3 regions of the Pyruvatibacter mobilis genome follow, and region 1 is predicted to be linked to each of the others. Evidence: predicted binding sites of a transcription regulator. Region 1 holds the regulator's gene; each other region holds the start of a gene.
The links. Region 1 encodes LexA, which represses DNA repair genes until DNA is damaged. Its sites were predicted from a motif close to TGTTCNNNNTGTGTTCNG; they were not measured.

Region 2: recA (recombinase RecA) is a predicted target of LexA. The motif match lies at 1,823-1,840, and genes of this name have one in related genera.
Region 3: HG718_RS03310 (ATP-dependent helicase) is a predicted target of LexA. The motif match lies at 1,983-2,000, and genes of this name have one in related genera.

The regions. Positions count from the first base shown of each region.
Region 1 is NZ_CP051630.1:1,574,746-1,578,020, forward strand. Features, by position in the region: gene trpC (indole-3-glycerol phosphate synthase TrpC) at 1-32, shown strand, start outside; gene HG718_RS07495 (GNAT family N-acetyltransferase) at 97-576, shown strand; gene moaC (cyclic pyranopterin monophosphate synthase MoaC) at 596-1,084, shown strand; gene lexA (transcriptional repressor LexA) at 1,367-2,086, shown strand; gene HG718_RS07510 (hypothetical protein) at 2,339-2,530, opposite strand; gene HG718_RS07515 (ComEC/Rec2 family competence protein) at 2,569-3,275, opposite strand, start outside.
Region 2 is NZ_CP051630.1:887,140-890,414, forward strand. Features, by position in the region: gene HG718_RS04105 (aromatic ring-hydroxylating oxygenase subunit alpha) at 1-856, opposite strand, end outside; gene HG718_RS04110 (TetR/AcrR family transcriptional regulator) at 981-1,709, shown strand; gene recA (recombinase RecA) at 1,921-3,003, shown strand; gene alaS (alanine--tRNA ligase) at 3,205-3,275, shown strand, end outside.
Region 3 is NZ_CP051630.1:714,644-717,918, reverse strand. Features, by position in the region: gene HG718_RS03315 (chloride channel protein) at 1-1,360, shown strand, start outside; gene HG718_RS03310 (ATP-dependent helicase) at 2,008-3,275, shown strand, end outside.

The sequences.
Region 1 (3,275 bases):
CCACACGCGCCCTTCTTACCGGGCGCCCCTGAAGAAAGGATAAGATCCATAGCATCAGTTTCTCTCCCCGACGGTTACACCATCCGCCAGGCCCGCATGGACGAGGCCGGGCTCCTTCCTGATCTTGAAGACCGCGCCGCTGTGCTGTTCGGCGACAGCCCGCACCCCGCGGTCACGGATCATCCCCCCCATTCCACAGATGCCTATCGTGCCCATGTCCGGCTCGGCCTCGCCTTCGTGATGGCCGGTCCCGGTGACGTGCCGGTGGGCTTTGCGATCTGCGGTGTGCTCGACAACGCGCTTCACCTCTATGAGCTGGGCATGGACCCGGATCACGGCGGCAAGGGGCTTGGCCGGGCGCTGGTGGAGACGGTGGCCGCCGAAGCAAAGGCGCGCGGGCTTGAGGCCGTCACCCTGTCCACCTTCACCAATGTCCCGTGGAATGCGCCGTTTTACGAGACGGCGGGATTTCGTATCCTCGCGGAAACCGAGCTGACACCGGCTCTTATTCTCGTGGCCAACCACGAAGCGGAAGTCGGCCTCACCCATCGCTGCGTCATGCGGCGGGACATCTGACGCCAGGAGCATCTCCCGGATGACAAAAGACGGCCTGACCCATCTCGACGCCCGCGGCAACGCGGCCATGGTCGATGTCTCGGAAAAGGCCGTCACCAAGCGGGAGGCCGTGGCCGGCGGGCGTATCGCCATGTCGGCCGCGGCCTTCGCCGCGCTGGTGGACGGCACCGCGCCCAAGGGCGATGTCATTGCCACCGCGCGCATCGCCGGCATCATGGCTGCCAAGCGCACCAGCGACCTCATCCCCCTGTGCCATCCCCTGCCCGTCAGCAAGGCAGCGGTGGATTTCGATCCGGACCCGGAGCACCACGCGGTCAACGTGACGGCGACCGTGCGGACGACCGGGCAGACCGGCGTCGAGATGGAGGCGCTGACGGCCGCCAGCGTCGCTTGTCTCACGCTCTATGACATGCTCAAGGCCATCGACAAGACGATGGTCATTTCGGATGTCCGCCTGCTGAGCAAGTCCGGCGGCAAGTCCGGCGACTTCACCCGCGACGCCGGCTGATACCCGGCCTTCCCCGCGCCATCTCATTTGCCTGTTCCGCGTCCTGCCTTTAGCGCTTGACGGGTTTTGAGAACCAAACTAGAACATTTGCAGGGTTTTGGTTTTGTTCTGATTTGCATCAACTTGCGAACGAAACCGCAACCTTCCGGCAGCGCCGCATGCGGGCGGGCAGCCGGGGCATATGCCGGGCAGTCCGCTGCCCGGTCGCATCACAGGCCCGCCGGGCAGGCTGCGTCAGCAGCCGCTTTGGCATCCGGCGGGGATTGCGGGAGACATTGAGGCATGCTGACGCGCAAGCAGCACGAGCTTTTGACCTTTATCCACGAGCGTATCCGGGAGACCGGCGTGTCCCCCTCCTTCGATGAAATGAAGGAGGCGCTGGATTTGCGGTCCAAGTCCGGCATCCACCGGCTGATCACGGCGCTTGAGGAGCGCGGCTTCATCCGCCGCATGCCGCACCGGGCACGGGCGCTTGAAGTGGTGAAGCTGCCTGAATCCGCGGCACCTCAGGGCAGGGGCGCACCCGCCAAGCGCGGTTTCTCGCCCAGCGTGATCCAGGGCAGCCTGTCCGAACCCGCCCGCGTGCCGGACAATCACACCTCCGTGCCTGAAGGGGGCGACGCCCTGAGCCTGCCGCTGGTGGGCCGCATCGCTGCCGGTACGCCCATCGAGGCGCTGCAGGATGACAGCAACCATGTGGGCGTGCCTTCCAGCCTGCTCGGCTCCGGTGAGCATTACGCGCTCGAGGTGAAGGGCGATTCGATGATCGACGCCGGCATCTTCGACGGCGACATCGTGGTCATCCAGCGCTGCGACACCGCCGGCTCCGGCGAGATCGTCGTCGCGCTGATCGACCAGCAGGAAGCCACCCTGAAGCGCCTGCGCCGCAAGGGCGACACCATCGCACTCGAAGCCGCCAACCCGGCCTATGAAACCCGCATCTTCCCGTCCGAACGGGTCAAGGTTCAGGGCAAACTCGTGGGCCTCATGCGGCGCTACTAACCCCGCAGGCACAGCCGTTCCCCACGCCCCCACCCGCATCCCTCCGGCTTGACCGGAGGGCCCACTCGCTTCCGACGTGGGCACAGCGCTCGCGCCTGCTCTTTGGTCTTTCCCCAAGCGTCACCCCGCGACCTGATCGCGGGGCCCAGAGCCCCTCTGCACGGCCGGAGTGAGCCTCCCTGGATTCCGCGATCACGTCGCGGAATGACAGTGTGTGGTCTTATCCCTCCGGCAATGGCGGCGGGACGCGGTCTAGATCTGCCTGAGCGCTGTCTCGATTCCCTGCAGGCGCCGGTCCAGTTTTTCGAGCTGGCGGGAGCGGTCCGAGAGGTCGCTGAGATGCGCCTCGATGCGCAGCAGCACCTGCGTCATGTCGTGGGCCGGATCGCCTGTCAGTTGGGGCGGCGGCGGCGTGCGGCGGCGAAACCAGGAAAACAGTGCCATGGGTCTTCTCCCCTGCGGGTCCACGCGGATGACAAGGCTCACCCGCCTTTCCGGCGGAAGTATGGCCCGGGGTCCCAGGACTTGCGCGGTGCACAGTGCGACCAGGGCCGGTCGCCGATAAGATCGCAGGCGGCGATGACGCGCAGGCGCAGGCGCTGGCCCCCGTCCCCGTGTCCGCCCTCCTCCAGGTAAAGCGCCTGTGCCCCCCGGCGCGACAGCACGCCTCTGTCGATGATGAGAGGGGCCGCGCATCGCCGCGGCATGTAGAGCGGTGTCACCAGAATATCCGCCTGCTGACAGTCTTCCATCGCGGCCTGCCAGTTGCGCGCCAGGCTCACCGTGCCCAGCAGCGGATGGTCACGCACACAGCCCTGTCCGTCACAGCTGAATGCGCCCGCTGCCTCGCCCACATCACGCCGGTCCGCGTCCCGCCGCAGCCACACCTCGCCGCTGAAGCTGCCGGACCGGCTGCTGCTGAGGGTGAGCGTGCCGTCCGGCAGGCGCAGCCCCACGAGCTTTGCCTCCCGCTCGACCAGCATCACCGGCACCGGCGCCGTCACCGCAAGGACAATGCCGATCATCGGGCCCAGCACCCCGGCCCATCTGAGCCGCCCAGCCCAGATCACCATCCAGAGGCCACCAAGCGCCATGGCTGCCAGGGTCGTCTGGGGCATGGCGGGCAGCAGCGACACCGCCCCCGGCCAGGAGGCCACCTGATGGGCGACCCATAGGATTGCATGGATGC
Region 2 (3,275 bases), 690 kb from region 1:
CATTGCCCTGGATGCCGAGCAGGAAATGAGGGAACAGGACCGTGGCCAGCAGGTCATGGGCCTGGGCGTCGGTGAGGCCTGGGAGGGTGCCCTCGGGATGCGGGCCGGAGACATCGGCGGCCGGCATGTGGAGGATCGACCAGGGCTGGCCGTCATTGTCGGGGATGTGGGAGTCACGGGCGTGGAACACCGGCTCCAGCGTCGCTGAATGGGTGGCGATGTGGTGATAGGCCTCCATGAAATTCTCCACCAGCACCTTCCAGTTCCAGTGGCCGGGGAAATCCAGGGTGCGGGCGATGGCCATGTCATCGAGGCGATAGGGCGCCACATAATCGGTGAAGCCCGTGACCTGCGGGGCGAAGGGGGCGGCCGTCTCGTCCAGGGTGGCGAGGATGAAGCCCTGCCAGATCTCGGAGCGGAGCTGCGGCAGGCGGCAGTTCCGGGTGTCGAAATGGTCGGCGCCGTCCATCAGCGGGGCGCGGATGAGCTGGCCTTCGGTGTCATAGCTCCAGGCGTGATAGGGGCAGCTGAACAGCCGCCGGTGGCCGGGGCCGGGCTCCGCCAGGGGCGCTGCGCGGTGCAGGCAGACATTGGAGAGGACGCGGATCTCCCCATCCATGCCGTGCACCACCAGCACAGGCTGGTCCATCAGGTCCATGGCGATGTAGTCGCCGGGTTCGGGGATCTGGTCGAGGCGGGCGAGGGGGAGCCAGGCCGAGGCGAAGAGGCATGCGCGCTCGGCGGCGAAGATGGCCGGGTCGCGATAGGCCTGCGGCGGCAGGGTGGCCGCCGAGGCCAGGGGCGCGCGGGCGCGGGCGGTGGCTTCAGGGGCAAGAAGGGGCGGGGACGCGGTCATGGTCGGCAGGCTCCGGGGTGGGGTCACTGACCGTCAGGGTAGGCAGGGCGCGTGGGCAGAGTCAATTATTTAGACCAGTTGAAATAAAATAGACCATCAACCCCGCGGGCTGTATGAGGGGGGCATGGTGAGCGAGAGCGGAAAATCAGGCCGGAAGGGGGGACGTCCCCCCGGACGTCCCGTTGGACGTCCGAGAGGCGACGGGCGGCCGCATCTCACCCGCGAAGAGGTGTTCGTGGTGACGGCGCGGCTGGTGGCGCAGCACGGGGTGTCGGGCACCAGCATCCGGATGATCGCCGGGGCGCTTCAGGCGTCGCCCGCCTCGCTGTTTCACCTGTTCGGCTCCAAGGCGGGGTTGCTGAACGACATGATCGCCTATGCGGCGGGCCCGTCCGGGACCTTTTACGAGGCGCTGTGCCAGCTCGACCTGCCGGCGGAGGTGGCGCTCTACAAAAGCATCTACGAGGAAACCCGCGTGGTTGCGGCAGCCGACCGGGACCAGGCGGCGCTGTTCTACCTGCCGGAACTGCGGCTGCCGGATTTCGCCCCGGCGCAGGCAGTGCGCGAGGGGCTGGTGGTGCATTATCACTGGCTGATCGCCGAGGGCTGCATGTCCGGCGCGCTGGCGGTGGCGCATCCGTCGCTGGCGGCGGAGCAGCTGTTTCAGCTGTCGGAAACCAGCATCCTGGCCGGCGAGATGGCGCAGGACATCCCCGCCGCAGCGCAGGCACGGGCGACCGCGGATTTCTGCCTGCGCGGGCTGCTGACGGCCCCGGAGCGGCTCGACTCGGTGCGGGCACAGGCCGATGCCGTCCCGCTCACGATCGAGATACCGGCGCTTGTCGACGGCTGACGGCGGGCGCGGGCGGGATTCGCCGAAACCGGCCGTGAACGCTGTGCGAACATGTTTTGATAAGTGCTTTTATTTCAATACCTTGATGGATGTTCTCCAAAGCGCTTGCTGGTGCGAACAAAATGTGTACATTAACCCCAATCACGGCAGGCGACCGGCTTTTCCGGTTCTCATTGCCCCGGCTCCGGGGCTCTGACATAAGGGGTGGCACATGGCTGAAAACGTAGTGCAGTTGAAGGATCGGGACATGGACAAGTCGAAAGCGCTGGAAGCGGCCCTGAGCCAGATTGACCGCGCCTTCGGCAAGGGCTCGATCATGAAGCTCGGCAAGGAAGGGCAGGTCGTCGAGATCGAATCGATCTCAACCGGTTCCCTGGGCCTTGATATCGCGCTGGGCATCGGCGGCCTGCCGCGCGGCCGCATCATCGAGGTGTACGGGCCTGAATCCTCGGGCAAGACGACGCTGGCGCTGCACACGGTGGCCGAAGCCCAGAAGCGCGGCGGCATCTGCGCCTTCGTCGACGCCGAGCACGCGCTGGACCCGGTCTATGCCCGCAAGCTGGGCGTGGACGTGAACGAGCTGCTGATTTCGCAGCCGGATGAGGGCGAGCAGGCGCTGGAAATCGCCGATACGCTGGTGCGCTCGGGTGCCATCGACGTGCTGGTGATCGACTCCGTGGCCGCGCTGACCCCGCGCGCCGAGCTTGAAGGCGATATGGGCGACATGCAGCCGGGCATGCAGGCGCGGCTGATGTCCAAGGCGCTGCGCAAGCTGACGGGCTCGATCTCCAAGTCCAACACCATGGTCATCTTCATCAACCAGATCCGGATGAAGATCGGTGTCATGTTCGGCAACCCGGAGACGACGACGGGCGGCAACGCGCTCAAGTTCTATGCCTCCGTGCGCCTCGACATCCGCCGCATCGGTCAGATCAAGGACCGCGACGAGGTGGTGGGCAACCAGACCCGCGTAAAGGTGGTCAAGAACAAGGTGGCGCCGCCCTTCCGGCAGGTGGAGTTCGACATCATGTATGGCGAGGGCATCTCCAAGACCGGCGAATTGCTGGATCTCGGCGTCAAGGCGGGCGTGGTGGAGAAATCCGGCTCCTGGTTCTCCTATGACAGCCAGCGGATCGGCCAGGGGCGCGAAAACGCCAAGAAGTTCCTGACCGAAAACCCGGATGTGGCCGACGAGATTGAGCACAAGGTGCGGGCCGAGGCCGGCGTGGTCGCCGAGCTGGCGGGCGAGGAAATGACCGCCGATGAAGAGGGCGGGGCGGAAGAAGCCGTGTAATGCCGGGCCGCAGGCTCGACGCGGGTTTCCGCTTGCGATAACAGATGTCTGACCGGCAGGTCACACATCCCGGTCATAAGGGCGCATGGAGCTTCCATGCGCCCTTTGTCTGTATAAATGTCTATATATTGGGCCGTCGCGGGCCGGGGCGAATCCCCGGAGCCGCTTCCGTCCAGTCCACTTGAATGCAGGTTGTAAGTCATGGCGAGCGTCAACGAGATCCGACAGACGTTTCTCGATTTCTTTGCAGGCAAGGGCCACGAGCCCGTGGC
Region 3 (3,275 bases), 860 kb from region 1:
GTGGCTTACCTACATCCACCCCACCCAGCGGCCGGAGGCGATTGCCGATGTGATCGAAGCCCGCGCCATCGGTGCCGGGCGGCTGCCGATCTGGCGTGGCCTCAGCGCCGCGGTTATCTCCGCCATCTCCCTAGGCGGCGGGGCCAGCACCGGCCGCGAAGGCCCGGCCGTGCATCTGGGCGCAGCGCTCGGTTCCTTCCTCGCCCAGCGCTTCGGCTTCACCCCCACCCATATGCGCACCCTGCTGGCGGCGGGCGCAGCCTCGGCTGTGGCCGCTTCCTTCAACGCCCCTATCGCCGGAGCCCTGTTCGCCCTGGAAGTGGTGCTGGGCCATTACGCGCTGCGCGCATCCGGCCCCATCGTCATTGCCAGCGTCATCGGCGCCCTCATCGTGCGCTTTCATATGGGAGCGTCCCCCGCCTTCGTGCTGCCGGACTACATGATCACCAGCCTTGCGGACTTTCCCGCCTTTGCCGCGCTGGGGGTGATCTCGGCGCTGGTCGCCATCGGCTTCATGCAGACGGCGATGAAGACCGATGACCTCGCCCGCCGCATCACCATGCCGCTCTGGCTGCGGCCGGTTGTCGGCGGGCTGGGGCTGGGGCTGATCGGCCTGTGGTTCCCCGAGGTGCTGGGGGTGGGCTATGCGGCCACCGATGCGGCCCTGCAGGGGGAATTCGGCCTGACGCTGCTCGTCTCCCTCGTCATTGCCAAGATCATCGCCGCGTCGCTCACCATCGCCAGCCGCTTCGGCGGCGGGGTGTTCTCGCCGTCGCTCTATCTGGGCGCCATGGCGGGCGGCGCCTTCGGCCTCATCCTCAGCTACACGGTGCCGGACATCGCCTTCTCGTCCCACGCGGTCTATGCGCTGGTGGGCATGGGGGCCGTCGCAGGTGCCGTGCTGGGCGCACCGCTTTCCACCCTGCTGATCGCGTTCGAACTGACCGGCGGCTACGAGATGACCATCGCCTTGATGGTGTCGATCTCCATCGCCACCGCCCTGACCCAGGGCCTGTTGGGCAAGAGCTTCTTCCAGTGGCAGCTGGAGCGCCGCGGCCTCAACCTCTATGGTGGCCCGCGCTGGCAGATCCTGCAGACGGTGCTGGTGCAGGACTTCATGCGCCGGGTGACCGAAGACCCCAACACCCCGCTGCAGACCCTCGACGAGGACGACGAGCGCCTGTTCACCGGCGACAGCCTGGAGAAGACCCTGGCGCTGTTCGAGTCATCCCAGCACGAGACCCTGCCCGTGGTGCAGCCCTCTGAACAGCTGGAAATCGTCGGCACCGTCCATCATACCGACGCCCTGCGCGCCTATAACGAGGCACTGGTGGAAGCGTCGCGGGAGGAGCACAGCTGAGCCTGCTGCCGGGTGGCGTGGTGGCGGGTCTGTGCGGCTGGTGTGATGAGCCCCGTCCACCCCCTCACCCTCCCACCGCTCACGCGGCGGGCCCCTCCCTCTCCCGCAAGGGGAGAGGGAATGAAAGCTCCGCCCCCCTCGACCGCTTTCCCTCCGGCTTGACCGGAGGGTCTGTCTGAGGCGGCGGGCACTGTTCTTCTGTGAGGCAGGTGGTCAGGCATATGACCGTCGCATCCGCCATGCGTCCGCCAACCTCCCATGGGCCCTCCGGTCAAGCCGGAGGGAAAGCGGATTTGTATGCGGCCCCAGGAAAAGTCACCTCTCCCCTGGAGGGAGAGGTCGGTGCGCAGCACCGGGTGAGGGGGACAGCGCTTGCGGGCCTGTGCGGCTGGTGTGCTGGACACCGCCCACCCCCTCACCCTCCCACCGCTCACGCAGCGGGCCCCTCCCTCTCCCGCAAGGGGAGAGGGGGATGAAAGCTCGGCCCCCTCCACCGCTGTCGCTCCGGCTTGACCGGAGGGTCTGTCTGAGGTGGCGGGCACGGGTCGCCTCTGAGGCACGCCCCGCGCCCCGCTTCAAATTGACCCTCAAATCCCGCAGCCTTTCCCATGGCGTGCGTGCATGTTCATGCTAAGTTCCCGATTCTGATGAGCGATCCATTCGACCTTGGCGACATTCCTGAAGAGGAAGCAGCGCGCGGGCCCTCTATTTCCGAACGGGCGGCGGCGGGCGTGGCTGCGCCTGCGCCTTACCTTGAAAATCTGAATGATCCCCAGCGCGAAGCCGTGGAGGCGCTTGATGGCCCCGTGCTCGTGCTGGCGGGCGCCGGCACAGGCAAGACGCGGGTGCTGACCACGCGGCTCGCGCATCTGCTCAACACCCGCCGCGCCTGGCCGAGCCAGGTTTTGGCTGTGACCTTCACCAACAAGGCCGCCCGCGAGATGAAGCAGCGCATCGGCGCGCTGATCGGCGGCACGGTGGAGGGCATGCAGTGGCTCGGCACCTTCCACGCGCTGGGCGCAAAGATATTGCGCCGCCATGCGGAACTGGCCGGGCTGCGCTCGGACTTCACCATTCTGGACACGGATGACCAGATCCGGCTGATGAAGCAGGTGATCCAGGCCGCTGACATCGATGAAAAGCGCTGGCCCGCCCGCCAGCTGGCAAGCCTCATCGACGGCTGGAAGAACAAGGCGCTTGGCCCTGACCAGGTGCCCAAGGGTGAGGGCTTTGCCTTCGCCAACGGCAAGGGCGCGGAACTCTACGCCGCCTATCAGGAGCGGCTGAAGACGTTGAACGCGGTCGATTTCGGCGACCTCTTGGTGGAAAACCTGCGCATCTTCCAGGAGCACCCGGAGGTGCTGGAGGATTTCCAGAACCGCTTCAAATACATCCTGGTGGACGAATACCAGGACACCAATGTGGCGCAATATCTGTGGCTGCGGCTGCTGGCGCGCGGACACAAGAACATCTGCTGCGTGGGCGACGACGACCAGTCGATCTATGGCTGGCGCGGCGCCGAGGTGGACAACATCCTGAAATTCGAAACGGATTTCCCCGGCGCCAAGGTCATCCGCCTTGAACAGAACTACCGGTCGACGCCGCATATTTTGCAGGCCGCGTCCGGCCTCATCACCGCCAATCAGGGCCGCCTCGGCAAGACCCTGTGGACGCAGATGAATGAGGGCGAGAAGGTTACCGTCAAGGGCGTGTGGGACGGCGAGGAAGAAGCGCGCGCCATCGGCGAGGACATCGAGCAGTTCCAGCGCAAGGACCACAGCCTGAGCGAGATCGCCATCCTCGTGCGCGCCTCTTTCCAGATGCGCGAATTCGAAGACCGCTTCATCAATCTCGGCCTGCCCTATCGCGTCATCGGCGGCCCCCGCTTCTATGAGCGCATGGAGATCCGCGACGC